Regions from separate parts of the Liberiplasma polymorphum genome, predicted to be linked through region 1. Evidence: a T-box and tRNA genes for the amino acid it is inferred to sense, from the RefSeq annotation. Region 1 holds a T-box; the other holds one or more tRNA genes.
The links. A T-box is a leader RNA that pairs with one kind of tRNA and senses whether it is charged. The one in region 1 lies ahead of tyrS (tyrosine--tRNA ligase), so its partner is inferred to be a tRNA-Tyr.
Positions count from the first base shown of each region.

Region 1 (8,046 bases):
ATTCAGGCTGTTTTTTTAGATAACTTTGCACTTTATATACGAACAAGAGGGTTATCTAATATATTAGGCGTTTTATATAGACTCATTTTTGTATTGTTTTTGTATGGTATTTATGAAGAGTTAAAACCGAAAATTAAACATAAACTGTTTCGACCTTTATTTATATCGCTACTTGTGATTCATATCGTGCAGTCCGTTATTTGGATTACTGGATTATTATTAGCTAATTATCCACACAATCCTTACATCGTTATATTATCTAGTATAATTCAAACGATAAGTAATGGATTATCGATGATACTAGTTATTATATTAGTCATTGGTTTATTTACGGTATTTCGCAAACTATTTCCAAAACTCACTTTACTTGGTTTCATTTATATTACACTTTACATAAGACTATTTTTTACAATGATTTTTATTAATGCCTATTTTCAACCTGAGTCATATTTCATAATAACCTCTATTACACAGGGGTTATCATTAATAGGCTCCTTATTACTTTTTATTATTATAAAAAAGATAAACAAGCCGTATTTACCTAATGAAATCAATGAAAAAGCCTAAAAATAGGCTTTTTTTCTATTTCATATAGTCTTTAATTATGATAAAATGGTAAAAGTATGAACATTTACGGAGGATAAAAAATGCAAAATACAGTTCAATCAAAACGTGTTATTACAAACACAACGTTAATTATTTACGGCATTCTTGCTTACATTACCACTTTACCTCAACTAAGCTATTTAACACTGATTCGAGCCCTATATTCAGGTAGTATAACTGGAGATGTTCCTGTACAATTTGGATTCATATATTTGCCACTAAACATTTTAAGTTATGTTATTACTATTGTTCTTGCAATTGTTATCTATAGTAGAGTAAAACCATCAGTTCACCGTTCCCAATTATTTAATATGTTATTCATGGTGTACTTAATAACATTAATTCTTGGTTTCATTTTGTTTTTTATTCATAATTTACTCTTTTTTGTTGGGAGTAATATGGGGTACGAACTGTTTTTACTAATAAATCGTCTCTATGCAATGGCTACTTTGGTACTACTTGTGAGCACACTCTTAGTGTTTATTATTGGTTTGATTGGTATAGTACACCCTCAATTTAGTAATATAAGTGTAATACTTGGAACCATTTACATTCTATTAATAATACTTACAAAAATCTTAAGTAATCTAAATGTAGCAAGCAGTATCGATCAACACTTTAGAATGATGATTAATATTCTTTATCTGGAGCAATTAAATATATTAGTTGCTGTATTTTTCTTAGCAAGTTTGAAAACCCACAAGATAAACGAAGAGAAAAATGTTAATGATGTTTTCTCATCAGATTTTAGTTACTAATAAATCGTTTAAAATCATAAAAAAAGAACAATTTTTCTATAAAATTGTTCTTTTTTCATTAAATATGCTTGATTACGCCGTAAAGTTTTTTACCTCTTTTTATAATCGTGTAAGTATTAAATAAGGCGTTTTCTTTTTTGATCATGAAAGTTTCATCAGTTACTTTGTCTTGATTAACGGTTACAGCGTTTCCACTAACAAATTGTCTTGCTTCACGTTTACTACTTGCAAGACTTAATTCAATGAGTGCATCCATAATGTTCAAAGGTTCACTAATTTCGATACTTTTAACCCCTTTAAATCCCATTTCGATTTCTTCTAAAGAAAGCTTACTAATATCGTTACTGAATAATGCTTGCGTGATGTTTTGAACTTGTTTTAACGCTTCTTCACTATGAACAAGTGCTGTAAGTTCTTCTGCGACTGCTTTTTGTGCATGACGTAAGTGTGGTGTTTCTTTCATTAAGTGTTCTATTGTATGGATTTCTTCTTTAGATACTGAGGTAAACTGACGAAGTCTAAGTAATGCCTCTTCATCTTCAAGATTAATCCAGTATTGGTAAAATTCATAAGGTGAGGTGCGAAGTGGATCAAGCCAAATGGTCCCACCCGCAGTTTTACCAAATTTAGTTCCGTCAGGTTTAGTAATTAAAGGAATGACTAATCCGTAAGCTTTTTCTTCAGGGCCAATCGCTTTTCTAATTAATTCTAATCCTGCCGTGATATTGCCCCATTGATCTTGTCCGCCGATTTGTAGCTTACAATTATGCGTTTTATATAATTCCATAAAGTCTAACGACTGCACAATCTGGTAAGTAAATTCTGTGAAGCTTATACCTGTTTCTAAGCGACTTTTAACAGAATCCTTGCTCAGCATATAGTTAAGACCGAAATGCTTTCCTATGTCACGTAAGAACGTAATTAAATCAAGTTTTTTAACCCAATCATAGTTGTTTACAACTTGTGCATCCGGTAAGATTTTTCTGACTTGATTCGCAAGGGCTTCACCGTTAGCCATGGTTTCTTCAAGCGTAAGTAAATTACGCTCTTCACTTTTACCACTTGGATCGCCAATTAATCCTGTAGCCCCACCAATTAGTAAAATAGGGTTGTGACCATGTTCGGTCATTCTTTTTGCGACTAAGTAAGTAACTAAGTGTCCAATGTGTAAACTATCAGCCGTTGGATCTGCGCCTAAGTAAAATGTTAATTTCTCTTTTTCTATTTGTTCTTCTAGTTGGTCATCAGTTAATGCATATAATAAGCCTCTAAATTTTAATTCTTCGATTAATTTCATGTTTTTTCCTCCTAAAATATAAAAAGGTGGCTCCTAAAAAGGACGAACTTCCGTTCGCGGTACCACCTTCATTCTACGTATGTAGCTCTTAATTGGGTAACGGGTCTACCGGCTGTAGTTTTATTACAGCAACTTCTAAGTGTATTTCGCAAGCTTTACTCTTAGTTTCCACCAACCACTAAGTCTCTATTAATAAAGTGGTTTGCTACTTCGCTTATGCATCGTTTTTATTTTGTTGAATCGCGTAAGATTAAACTGTGTTCTAACATCACGCGGCGTTCAGTAATTTCTTCACTGTTCATAAGTTTAGTTAATAGACGCATGCCTACTGCACCGATATCATAAATTGGCACATCAACACAAGATAGTTTAGGTCTCGAAAGAAGGGCATATTTGGTGTTTTGGAATCCCGCCACACTAATGTTTTCTGGAATGCGAACGTTGTTAGCACGTGCAACATTCATAAACGAAACCGCGATAGAGTCACGTACTGCAACAATACCATCGACTTTATGCTCTTTAAAATATTCATTAAAATGCTCTGTGTTAATACTAATTCTACCAGAAGTACGCATGATTTTAGGTGCAAGTGATGCTTCTTGTAATGCACGCAGGTAGCCTGCTTCTTTTAAATCGTTAACCATATATTTACGGACAGTTGATACCATGTAAATATTTTTTCGACCTTCTTGAATAAGTTTTTTAGTGATTTCATAACCAGCTTTTTCATAATCAATTGAAACACTAGGAATTTCATCGCTATTTGGATAGATCGTATTGGTTAAAACAATCGGAATTTGATGTTCGTTTTTAACATTTAATAAAAACTCATATTGTTTATCGGTAATTTCATCATTTAAGTATAAAATACCGTCTACTTGTGAGGCAACGATTTCTTTTAATATATCTTCTTCTGGTGTATCTTCGCTGTCTAAGATATAAAGAAGTATAGAATACTTATAAACGCGTGCAATATCTGCAATCCCGTTCATCATCTCTGCAATAGATGCACGAGACATATCCGGTACTAATACCGCAACCGTTGTTGATTTACGACTCGCTAACCCTTTTGCGAATGCGTTTGGCTTATAACCAAGTTCTTCAATGACTCTTAAAACACGCTCTCTAGTTTCTGGTTTGACCTTTTCTGGATTATTAATCGCTCTTGATACGGTCGCTAGAGAAACGCGTGCTGCACCTGCAACATCATAAATAGTTGCTTTACTCATAATACCACCTTCTTTGAAGAATATTATAGCAGTTAATGAAAATGTTTTCAAACTATTTTCATAGCTTTTTTGTTAATAATGATTAAAAAAAGCCTTTTTCCAAAGGCTTTTTTTATTATCTACGTTCTTTAATACGAGATGCTTTAGCTGAAAGTCCACGAATGTAGTGTAATTTAGCGCGTCTAACTTTACCTCTTCTTACGACGACAATTGAGTCAATTGATGGTGAATGAACAGGAAATGTTCTTTCTACACCAACTCCGTAAGAAATTTTACGTACGGTAAATGTTTCTGATACGCCACTACCTTGACGTTTAATCACAAGTCCTTCAAATACCTGGAGACGCTCTCTGTTTCCCTCTTTGATTTTAACGGAAACCTTTACGTTATCTCCTGGATTAAATACAGGAACATCTGATTTGATATAGTCTTTCGTGACTTCGCTGATAAGATGTTGAGACATGAAATCACTCCTTTTTCTAATCAATGTTCATAGAATAATTAATCCAGCGGAACACGATGTTTTTAACAGCGAAATGATTATATCATATGTCATGACAACATGCAACTATTTGCCTGAACTTTTTTCAGGTTTTGTGTATTTTTCATAAAGGTCTTCACGGCGTTCTTTAGTGCGTTTTAAACTTTCTGTTTTACGCCATGCTTCAATTTGTTGATGGTTACCTGAGAGTAAGACCTCAGGGACTGCTTTTCCTTCAAATTCTCTTGGTCTTGTATATTGTGGATATTCCAGTAAGCCATCAGAAAATGAATCAAACTCATGAGAGGCTTCTTTGTTTAAAATTCCTGGAATCAATCTTATGGTACTATCAATAATTGCAAGCGCTGCAATTTCTCCACCCGTTAATACATAATCACCTATGGATATTTCTAAATCAAAGTAGGGTCTGATGCGTTCATCGAATCCTTCATAATGACCACATAATATGATTAAATGATTTTCTTTACTTAGTTTATCTGCATCTTTTTGTTCATACTTTATGCCTTGTGGTGTCATCATGATCTTTAAAGCATTTTCATAGTTTTCTATACTTCTTAATGCGCGAATGACTGGTTCTACTTGTAAAACCATCCCAGCGCCACCACCATAAGGATAATCGTCAACTTTTTTGTGTTTATTTAATGTAAATTCTCTAAAATCAATGACGTTTATGGTGAGTTTTTCTTCATAGATTGCACGGCCGATAATCGATTCTTTGATCACCGGTGTAATCATATCAGGAAAAATCGTTAATACATCAATCCTCATAACAAGCCTTCCATTTCAATGATAACAATTTTATCTTCTGTTACTTCTTTAACAAATTCTTTTCTAAATGGAATGAGTGCATCTTTTTTATTTTCTCTTTCTACGACTAACATTTCACCTTGTGGCATATCACGAACTTCTTTAACTAATCCAATTAATGTATCCGTATAGACTTTTAAGCCTATTAAATCAGAATAATAGTACGCATCTTCTTCTAATGCTTCTCTATCACTATCTTTAACTAAGAGTTCACAGGTTTTAAACTTAAGGACCTCATCAATGTTATTGAACTCTTCAAAAGTTAATACATCAAGTGTGCTTTTTGGAAAATACCCTTTTACCGTAACTTCTAGCACTTCATTTTTTAGTTGAATATAGAGTTTATTTCCTTTTTTATAACGAGACTCTTTAAAGTCCGAGTCTGTTTTTACTGTTACTGCACCGTTAATTCCGTGTGTGTTTGTAATGGTTCCTATGGTTATATACATTTAAATCACCTCGTATGATATTATATCAAAAGAATGGAAAATAATAAAATTAGTACCTATAATTATAAACATTTTTATTTTTGGAACATAATGCGTTCATTGTTAAACATTAAGTTAAGGATATACACAAATAAAGTGGTATAAATTAAACTTGATATGACGACGATAAAGACATTTAACATACTATAATCGAATGTAAATATACTACTTAACAAGTTAACTGGCCCATATAAAGGAATCAAATGGGTTAGTGCTGTTTGGCTTGCTTCTTGTCCGAAAGAGTTCGCAATCCCAACTATTATCGTAATAAAGTAAAATGGCATAATAAGCATTCCCGCTTCTTTAACACTTTTCGCATAAGCACTCACTACAGCAATTAAGGATACAATAAATAACACCGTTGAAACAAGAACTAGTAATATAACTAAGTAATCAGACACCCCATAAATATTTAATGATGGCCCTTGTTCTTCTAATTGCATTAAAGCTGGTAAGCTTAGCATAATCCCTGCAAAACTTGATAATGCACTCACTAATGCTAAGGTTGCTAAACTCATTACTTTTCCAAGTGCAATATCTTTACGTTTAATTGGTGTAATAAGTAAAGTCGCAATGGTTCCACGTTCTTTTTCTCCTGCAATCGCATCTGGTCCGATACTCATTGCACCAGCGAATAAGAATATGACAATCAACATTGGCATAAGCATCGCTAAGCCTTGACCTGTTACTTGACGTTCATCAACGACTTGTTCTGTTGATGCCATAAAGACTAAGTAATGATTAGGGTCTTCTAACCGATCAATTAACATCATTTCACGATACTCTGTAACTACTGGCATCACTTGGTTATAAGCAAATGAAGATTTACTACGACCATAATTATAATAAACTGCTAAATTTGGTGGCAGTTGGTTTTCATAATCCAGAATGATTTGTTCAAAGTTTTCATCAAAGAATAACACAATGTCAATTTCACCATTTAATAATTTTTCTTCGATTTCATCTGCGGTTAGTGCACTGCCATCATGAATGTCTAAATTAATACGCGATTGACCGTCATCATCAATTTGATTAAGCATACTTCTTAATGATTCTGGCATGTTTTTTTCATAAATGATAAGTTGATGTTCTAAAACACTTGTTGCTTGATTTTGAATCATGTTCCCCATGAGTGTATACATTAAGAAAATTGATAATCCTGGTAATATGAACACCATTAAAACCAGACGTTTATCACTTAATACACGAAAAATTTCTTTTTTAAATATAATCCACATACTAGGCATGTTGTTCACCAGCACTTTCTTTTACTAGTTCAAAGAAGACCGTTTCTAAATCATTATCTAATGCTAATTTTTTAACCTTGTCAATCGTATCTAGTGCTTTCATTTTACCATCAATAATAATCCCTACTCGGTCACATAACTTTTCAACCACACTTAAAATATGGGTTGATAAAATGACGGTTTTTCCTGCATTTTTCAGCTCGATTAAATAATCTGTGACCGTTTTAGCAGTCAATACATCTAACCCATTTGTTGGTTCATCGAAAATGATATAATCCGGGTCATGAACTAATGAAATAGCAATCGAGATTTTTTGCTTCATCCCTGTTGATAAATCAGCCACTTTAACTTCTTGAAACTTATCAATCCCAAAACGCGTAAATAATACTTCTTTACGTTTGATAATCATCGCCTCACTTACGCCATGAAGTCTTGAAAAATAAGTAAATAAGTAATTAGGCGTAAAATGATCTTCTAGTTTTAACTCACTTGTTAAAAAGGCAATGTTTTTTCTAACAAGATTTGGATCTTTACTAATGCTATAAGGCCCCACATGAATATCACCTTCATCTGGTTTTATAAGTGTTGCAATACATCTTAGGGCCGTTGTTTTTCCTGCACCGTTTGGGCCTAATAACCCAAAGATTTCTCCTGGATAAGCTTCAAATGATACATTATCAACGGCAACTTTCCTTTTGATATCTGTTTGTTCGATTTTTCGTTGTTTTCTAGAAAGGTTAAATGTTTTCTTTAGGTTTTCTACGATAAGTTTATCCATGTTATTCTCCTTTAAAAATAAAAACTTTTTCAATTGGTACGTTAAAAAAACGTGCGATTGTATAGGCCAATCTGAGTGATGGTTCATACCCACCTTTTTCAATTGCTACTACTGTTTGCCTTGATACTTGAATGGCTTCTGCGAATTGTTCCTGAGTTAGTTCTTTTTCTTGGCGTAATCTTTTAATGTTGTTTTCTATTACAAACATAATTACACCTTCCTAATTTCACGGATCACTAACAATGCATGAATAATAAATGGTAAGCCCACAAATAATATGATGGCATAACTAATGAGTTTTATAAGTGTCTGTATATCTGAAATAAATAACGTA
Region 1 covers NZ_JBIOAG010000003.1:40,237-48,282, reverse strand. Annotated here, with positions in the region: gene ACHAJD_RS01325 (hypothetical protein) at 1-567, shown strand, start outside; gene ACHAJD_RS01320 (hypothetical protein) at 648-1,364, shown strand; gene tyrS (tyrosine--tRNA ligase) at 1,423-2,661, opposite strand; T-box leader at 2,697-2,892, opposite strand; gene ACHAJD_RS01310 (LacI family DNA-binding transcriptional regulator) at 2,889-3,890, opposite strand; gene rplS (50S ribosomal protein L19) at 4,006-4,353, opposite strand; gene trmD (tRNA (guanosine(37)-N1)-methyltransferase TrmD) at 4,459-5,160, opposite strand; gene rimM (ribosome maturation factor RimM) at 5,157-5,648, opposite strand; gene ACHAJD_RS01290 (ABC transporter permease subunit) at 5,723-6,934, opposite strand; gene ACHAJD_RS01285 (ABC transporter ATP-binding protein) at 6,927-7,712, opposite strand; gene ACHAJD_RS01280 (helix-turn-helix transcriptional regulator) at 7,714-7,920, opposite strand; gene ACHAJD_RS01275 (hypothetical protein) at 7,923-8,046, opposite strand, start outside.

Region 2 (8,046 bases), on a different contig from region 1:
AATGGTTGGATATGGGATTAGAGTATCCATTAGAACACATTCTTGAACCAAGTAAAGAATTACTAGAAGATGCAACCAGAATATTACAACCATTTAAAGCAAACCAAAACATAACTCTAAAAAAACACATCAATATTAAAGGCTAAAGGGCTTATGCCCTTTTCTTTTTATATAACAAACAACCGTATATGGCTATTCTAAGATATTTTTACTTTAAGTTTTCATTAAAGATGGTATAATAGATTTAGATATGAAGAAAACAAACCAGCTATTTATCAAATTACACGATAAAACCGACATTATGGGAGGCATTTGTATGTATAAAATAGATGACACTTCAAGAATATTAACTGTTATAGGATTAATTTGGGAAGGCTTAGCAATTATGTTTTTCGCAATTGGTGCGATTATTTTAAGACAAATGGCGTCCATTCCAAAAGAAGATTTATTGGCTGAGGGTATGTTAGAAATTGAAGCAGATTTATTCTTAAATATTACAAATGTTTTTAGCATTATCTTTATTGTTATTGGAGTAGTACTAATAACAGTCTTCTTAATTAATGTCGTCATATTCACCAAGCTTATTAACCAAAAATATACCGTTGAACAAGCACGATATGTCTATATCTATCAAGCTGTTTGGGGTGGTGTGAGTTTGTTATTTAATACAGTTACTGGAATCCTTTATTTAATCAGTGCTGTATCAGCACAAATGAAACAAAAATTATTAATTAAAGTAAGTGAGGATAAATAAATGGAGTGGGCAGAACTATTACCGATACTATTGCCAATTATGGCAATTGAACTCGCAATTAGAATCTATGCAATAATTGATATTTATAAAAAAGAACGCAACGTATTGTATATACCTAAGATAGCTTGGGCAATTATTGTTGGACTCGTTACATTTGGATGGGTCGCATACTTTTTAGCAGGTAAAGAATCATGAGTGTATTATTAAAAGTAAACAATCTAACGAAGTATTATGGTGATTTTTTAGCACTAGACCACGTAAACCTAACGATTAATAAAAACGAAGTTTATGGATTTATTGGGCAAAATGGTGCTGGAAAAACAACAACTATTAACATAATATTATCGTTATTAAATAAAGATGATGGAGACGTCATTTTTTTAAATAATACGATTGATCATAAAGATATGAAATATAAAAATCAAATTGGGTATGTACCAGATGTACCTAATTTTCCTTCATATTTAAATGCTTATGAGTTTTTATCATTTGCCTATGATTGTTATGATTTAGATGTTTCTAATAAAGATACGCGCATCAAAGAAGTCTTAGCTGAAGTCGGATTAGAAAACACTAAGAAAAAAGTAAGTGGTTATTCACGTGGAATGAAACAAAGACTAGCTATTGCTCAAGCGTTAATTCATAAACCTATATTGTTAATTATGGATGAGCCAACTAGCGCATTAGATCCGCTAGGAAGAAAAGAAGTCATTGACATTATAAGAAATTTAAAAAGCCAAATGACGGTATTTTATTCAACACATATTTTGGAAGATGCACAAAAAGTATGTGACCGTATTGGGCTAATTGATAAAGGAAAAATCATCTTAGAAGAATCCATTCAAACAGTTATAAAAAAACGACATGCGATTGGGCATTATTTAGAGGCAAACATTACTAATAGCGCATTGCTTGAACTCATTCAAGCTTCGACTTTTACAATTGATGAACGCCTTCATGAGACTGGGATTGTTTATTCATTAAAAAAACCAGCGTATCACATGAGTTTATTAAAGTATCTAATTGATAAAAATGTAGAAATTTTGACGTTAAAAAAACATGAGAAAACTTTAGAAGACGTGTTTATTGAGGTGTTACATGAAAACAATCATTAAATATGATATGAACTATATGAAAAAAACGTCAAAATTTTTAGTTATCGGCATACTCGGTATATTTTTAGCAGGACTTAGTACAATAACAGCTAAGTACTTTAATCAAATTATGGAATATGCTCTAAGACAAGAAGGAATAGAAATTACCTTACCACCTTCTACTGTAAATGAAGCATATGTTCAATTTTTTACTAACTTTACGCAGATATATTTTATGGTAATTCTATTTATTGGTGTTGCTTATTTTACACACGATCTTACAAAAGGACATTATCCGCTAATATTTAGTAAACCTATTAAACGACGTGACTATATACTATCTAAAAGTTTAATATTTTCATTAACAATTGTAGTTAGTTTAGTTCTTGCCAGTGTATTTTTTGTCTACTATACTTATATACTCTTTGGAACATTTGATTTTATAAAATTCTTGTTTGCATTAACTGCATTTACTGTATATATCCTACTTATTGTTCATTTCGCACTTTATTTTTCTACACTATTCAAGAACTATTTAACGCCACTTGTCCTTAGTTTAGCAGTCTTCTTCTTGTTTTCTACACTTTCAATATTTGATATGGGGTTATTTAAGTATATGCCATATCAGTTAATGGGGTATAGTATGAAGATTATGAGCGAAAATATCATACCCCTTGATATTTGGATAAGTATTATCTTGTCAGTAGGTATAATAAAGTTGTTGATTTATCTTAGCATTAAGCGCTTTAGTAAGCGCTCGTTGGTATAAAAATAAGAACTAGAAATAAATAATTTCTAGTTCTTTTCTTTTAAAGCTTTAATAAATAACTCTGCGGTTTTAAAGTTAGAGGCTAGTGGAATTTGGTATACATCACTTAACCTAAATAATGCTGATACATCTGGTTCATGCGGTTGTGCTGTTAGGGGATCTCTAAAGAAAAATATCATGTCTATTTCACCATTAGCAACACGGGCACCAATTTCTTGGTCACCACCTAGTGGACCGGATTTAAAACAGTGGACATTTAATCCTGTAGATCGTTGAACTATAGATCCTGTTGTACCTGTTGCGAAAAGTTCATAACCTCTTAACACCTCTACATACTTCATACAGAAGTGAACCATATCATCTTTTTTCTTATCATGTGCTATTAAAGCAATTTTCATCGAACCACCTCTATACTATTATAAGCCATTTTCATTACTTTATATCAAAATTATTGTGCTATAATATAACAGGTGATAAAAATGTATGAAAAAAACTATAAAATGGAACGCTTCTATACCGATAAACATAAGAACTTACTCATAGGACAAGTATTTCATTTTCTAAACGATATTATGGAATACAATGCAGATAGCTATGGTGCTGGCGAGGATTACCATATTAAAAGAGATTTAGCTTGGGTATTAGTTGAATATGATATAACTATTCATCAATTGCCAGTTGCAGATCAAGAAGTAATCATAGGGACATTACCTTATTCATTTAAACGTATGTTTGGCTATAGGGTGTATCACTTTAAGGATTTAAATGGAACCCTATTAATAGAAGGTAAAGCCAAATTTGTTCTAATTAATATAAAGACAAAAGAACTTGTAAAACCTGATAAAGCATTACTCAGTTTGTTTAAAGATGCACACCAAGAACCGGTTGCTTTACCTTTTGACAAAGTAGAAGCAACCAAATCAAATCTTTTATATCAGAAAAAGACTCAAGTGTTGCATACACATATCGATGTAAATGAACACATGAATAACGCTTATTACGTTGATTTAGCGTACAATTTTTTAGATGAGGATACATTAAAATCATCTCAAATTAAACGCATTAAAGTAGCCTATAAAAAAGAGGCATTAATCAATGAAAATCTCTTCATTAACTACTACCTTGAAAATAATGGCTTACTTGCAGATATTACAAATGGAAAAGATACATTTTGTACAGTATATTTTATAAAATAAGCGCGATATGCGCTTTTTTATTGTTCCAAATAGGCTTTTAGTAAACGGTTAATTTTATCGATATTAATAAATCTGGATTCCCTTAGTAACTCTTTACCTTCTGAATAGATAAGTACAGTAGGTACACTAAATATAACGTATTCACCTCTAAATTGATCTATATCATCTACATAAATTTGGAACTGTTCAAACTGATCTAAATACTGAACACGGTTAAGTAAATGGTCATTAATCATTTGACATGTTGAACACGAATGTGTTTTGGCCACTATCATCACTAAAGGGCTATTTAAAATGGATTGCACTTCATTATAATTGATTATTGTTTTCATAGGTCACATCCTCTTTATAGTTAGTATAGAAACTAATTTTATATTTGTCAATACAATTACTTTATAATAGCGTGGTTTAATTGAAAAAAAAGGTGTAATATTGTATTATAAGACTATAAACAATAAAGGAGCGATAACATGAAGTATGAAGTTTCTAATATGACATGTAATCATTGTAAAAAAAGAATTGAGGACACTTTAAGTGAGTCAGGTGTTTCAAAGTTTGAAGTATTACTTGAAGAAAAAGCACTCATTGTCAGTTCAAATGAATTAGATGATGAAGCGATAAAATCATTAATAATGTCTAAAGGTTATGATATAAAATAAGCGAGAAATCGCTTATTTTTTTAACCAAGAAATTTATTTAAAAACCGGTTGATTTTAAAAGGGTGCTTTGATATAATAAGATAGCGCAAAATAGGTGCGCATTCTCGGAGGGGTAGCGAAGTGGTTAAACGCGGCAGACTGTAAATCTGTTCCTTAGGGTTCGGCGGTTCAAATCCGTCCCCCTCCACCATTTCTAGGGGTGTGGTGTCAACGGTAGCACAGCGGTCTCCAAAACCGTTAGTACGGGTTCGAATCCTGTCACCCCTGCCAATTTATATCCTTTAATTAGGTAAAAAAAACAGCTTTTAAACCCCGCATATTTATAAGCTGTTTTTTTTATGATTATAGAGCGTTTACTTTCATGTAAACGCTTTTATTTTTGCCTTTATTATGATATTATTATACCGATATCAATACACTGGAGGACTAGTATGATTAAACTAAATGGGAACGAATTAACATTAGAAGCCTTTATTAAAGTGACCAGAGGATATGCTTTAGTAGAAATAGATGAAGCGTCTAAAAATAAAGTCACAACCTCGCGTGAAACAATAGAAAAAATTATAGACAGTAAAAGTGTAGTTTATGGAATAAATACAGGATTCGGTAAGTTAAGCGATGTTCGTATTTCATGTGATGATGTTGATCAGTTACAAGAGAACCTTTTAAAGAGTCACGCTTGTGGCATTGGCAATATCTTTAGTGAAGAAATTATACGTGGGATGTTATTGCTACGTGTTAATGCATTAATAAAAGGCTATAGCGGCATAAGATTAGAAACCGTCATGAAAATGGTGACTTTTTTAAATGAAGGTATTACACCAATTGTTTATGAACAAGGTTCACTTGGGGCAAGTGGGGATTTAGTACCACTTGCACATATGGCTTTACCACTTATTGGACTTGGTGAGGTATTTTATAAAGGGGAAAGATTATCGGCGGTTGAAGCGTTGAAACGAGCAGATATAAAACCGCTAGAATCATTAAAGGCAAAAGAAGGGTTAGCACTCATTAATGGTACACAAGCTATGACGAGTGTTGGGGCGCATGCACTTTATGATGCATTCAATCTTCTCCATACTGCTAATATCTCTGCAGCCTTAACATTTGAGGCGTTAGAAGGGATTATAGACGTCTTTGATGAAAAGATTCACCTGATAAGAAATCAAGAAGGTCAAATTGAAATCGCCAAGCAAATGTTGCATTTACTAGATGGCAGTAAAAACGTGACCCATCAAGGTGATAAACGCGTTCAAGATGCCTATTCTTTAAGATGTGTACCTCAAGTTCATGGGGCAACACTAGATACACTTTTATTTATTAAAGACAAAGTAGAACGTGAAATGAATGCAGCCACAGACAATCCAGTTGTATTTGATGATGGAAAAGCGCTTAGTGCTGGGAATTTTCATGGACAAGTCATTGCTTTACCAATGGACTATCTAGCGATTGCTGTAAGTGAAATTGCAAACATTTCAGAGCGTAGATTAGAGCGTTTAGTTAATCCCGCACTTAATCAAGATTTACCACCATTCTTAGTAAAAGACAAAGGGCTTAACTCGGGATTTATGATTATTCAATATACAGCTGCTTCTTTAGTGAGTGAAAATAAAGTATTATCCCATCCGGCTAGTGTTGATTCGATTCCTTCAAGTGGAAATCAAGAAGATCATGTATCAATGGGGACAATCTCTGCAAGAAAAGCACTAAAAGTTATAGAACAATCAAGACAAGTTGTTGGTATGGAAATATTAACCGCTTTACAAGCACTAGACTTTAGAGGAAAAGATGGACTTAGCCCAATCCTAAAAGATGTTTATAAAACGGTAAGGGCGTTTGTACCATTTATAGAAAAAGATACTATCATGCACCCTTATATTGTTAGCTGCGAAACCCTAATTAAAGAAAATAAATTCTATAAGGAGGGAAATCCATGGATAATACATTCATAAAAGCGCATCAACTGTTTACATTAGCTGATATTTTTCCAACATTACCAAATAAAGTAGCATTTGAAAAAGGTATAAGAAGAGCACCAAAAAGAAACTTGAACTTAACTGAAGATGAAGTCGTTTTAGCTCTTCAAAATGCATTAAGATATGTTCCGGAAAATTGGCATGAACGATTAGAGGAAGAATTTTTAGATGAACTATTAACCTATGGTAGAATTTATGGCTATCGTTTTAGACCAAAGTCGCTGATTAAAGGAAAGTCTATAGATGCTTATGTTGCAAATACATTAGAAGGGAAAGCCTTCCAAGTAATGATTGATAATAACTTGGATTTTGATATTGCCTTATATCCATATGAGCTAGTGACGTACGGAGAAACAGGACAAGTCTTTCAAAACTGGATGCAGTATCAACTTGTTAAAAAATATTTGCAGGTTCTAAAAAAAGATGAAACATTAGTCATCATATCTGGCCATCCCCTTGGAATTTTTAAATCATTTGAACATGCACCAAGAGTGATGTTAACTAATGGATTAATGGTTGGACTATATAATGATTTAGATAACTTTAACCGTGCGGCAAGTTTAGGTGTAGCTAATTACGGTCAAATGACTGCAGGTGGTTGGATGTACATTGGACCACAAGGCATTGTTCATGGAACATATTCTACACTACTAAATGCTGGAAGAAGTAAATTACAAATACCGAACGATCAAAACTTAGCTGGGGTTTTGTTTCTATCCAGTGGACTTGGTGGTATGAGTGGCGCACAAGGAAAAGCCACAAAAATAGCAGGTGGGGTTGGATTAGTCGCTGAGGTTGATTTATCTCGTATTAAAACCCGCTATGAACAAGGATGGGTAGATGAAGTTACAAAGACACCCCAAGAAGCTTTTGAACGCGCCTCTTACTATAAAAATAAGAAAAAAGGTGTGAGTTTAGCTTATCATGGTAATGTAGTAGAACTACTAGAATACGCCGTTTCCCATGATATTCATATCGAATTGTTAAGTGATCAAACAAGTTGTCACAATGTTTATGATGGTGGTTATACACCACAAGGTTTATCATTTGAAGAACGTACTAAATTGTTAAAAGAAGATCAGGCACAATTTATTGAGAAAGTTAAAGAAGGTCTTGTTAGACATTACCATGCAATTTTAGCATTAACTAAAAAAGGGACTTATTTCTTTGATTATGGTAATAGCTTCATGAAAGCCGTTTTTGATGCTGGTGTTGTTGAAATATGTAAGAATAAGAAAAACGACTTAGATGGCTTTATATGGCCAAGTTACGTAGAAGATATTATGGGCCCTGTACTGTTTGATTACGGGTATGGGCCGTTTAGATGGGTCTGTTTATCTGGAAAAAATGAAGATTTAGATAAAACAGATAAAGCCGCAATGGATGCTATAGACCCCAATAGACGTTTCCAAGATTTAGATAATTACAATTGGATTAAAGATGCTAAGAAAAATGCCCTCGTTGTGGGTACAAAAGCGCGTATTTTATATCAAGATGCTTGGGGTCGTATGAATATCGCCTTAAAATTTAATGATATGGTGAGAAATGGCGAAGTCGGACCAATTATGTTAGGAAGAGACCACCACGATACAGGTGGG
Region 2 covers NZ_JBIOAG010000014.1:28,783-36,828, reverse strand. Annotated here, with positions in the region: gene pflA (pyruvate formate-lyase-activating protein) at 1-146, shown strand, start outside; gene ACHAJD_RS04825 (hypothetical protein) at 317-754, shown strand; gene ACHAJD_RS04820 (PLDc N-terminal domain-containing protein) at 755-949, shown strand; gene ACHAJD_RS04815 (ABC transporter ATP-binding protein) at 946-1,869, shown strand; gene ACHAJD_RS04810 (ABC transporter permease) at 1,853-2,617, shown strand; gene mgsA (methylglyoxal synthase) at 2,644-3,015, opposite strand; gene ACHAJD_RS04800 (acyl-[acyl-carrier-protein] thioesterase) at 3,097-3,813, shown strand; gene ACHAJD_RS04795 (thioredoxin family protein) at 3,831-4,145, opposite strand; gene ACHAJD_RS04790 (heavy-metal-associated domain-containing protein) at 4,284-4,472, shown strand; tRNA gene ACHAJD_RS04785 (tRNA-Tyr) at 4,579-4,662, shown strand; tRNA gene ACHAJD_RS04780 (tRNA-Trp) at 4,668-4,742, shown strand; gene hutH (histidine ammonia-lyase) at 4,904-6,424, shown strand; gene hutU (urocanate hydratase) at 6,406-8,046, shown strand, end outside.
Region 2: it has a tRNA-Tyr gene. The T-box ahead of tyrS (tyrosine--tRNA ligase) is inferred to sense a tRNA for this amino acid. The anticodon was not compared.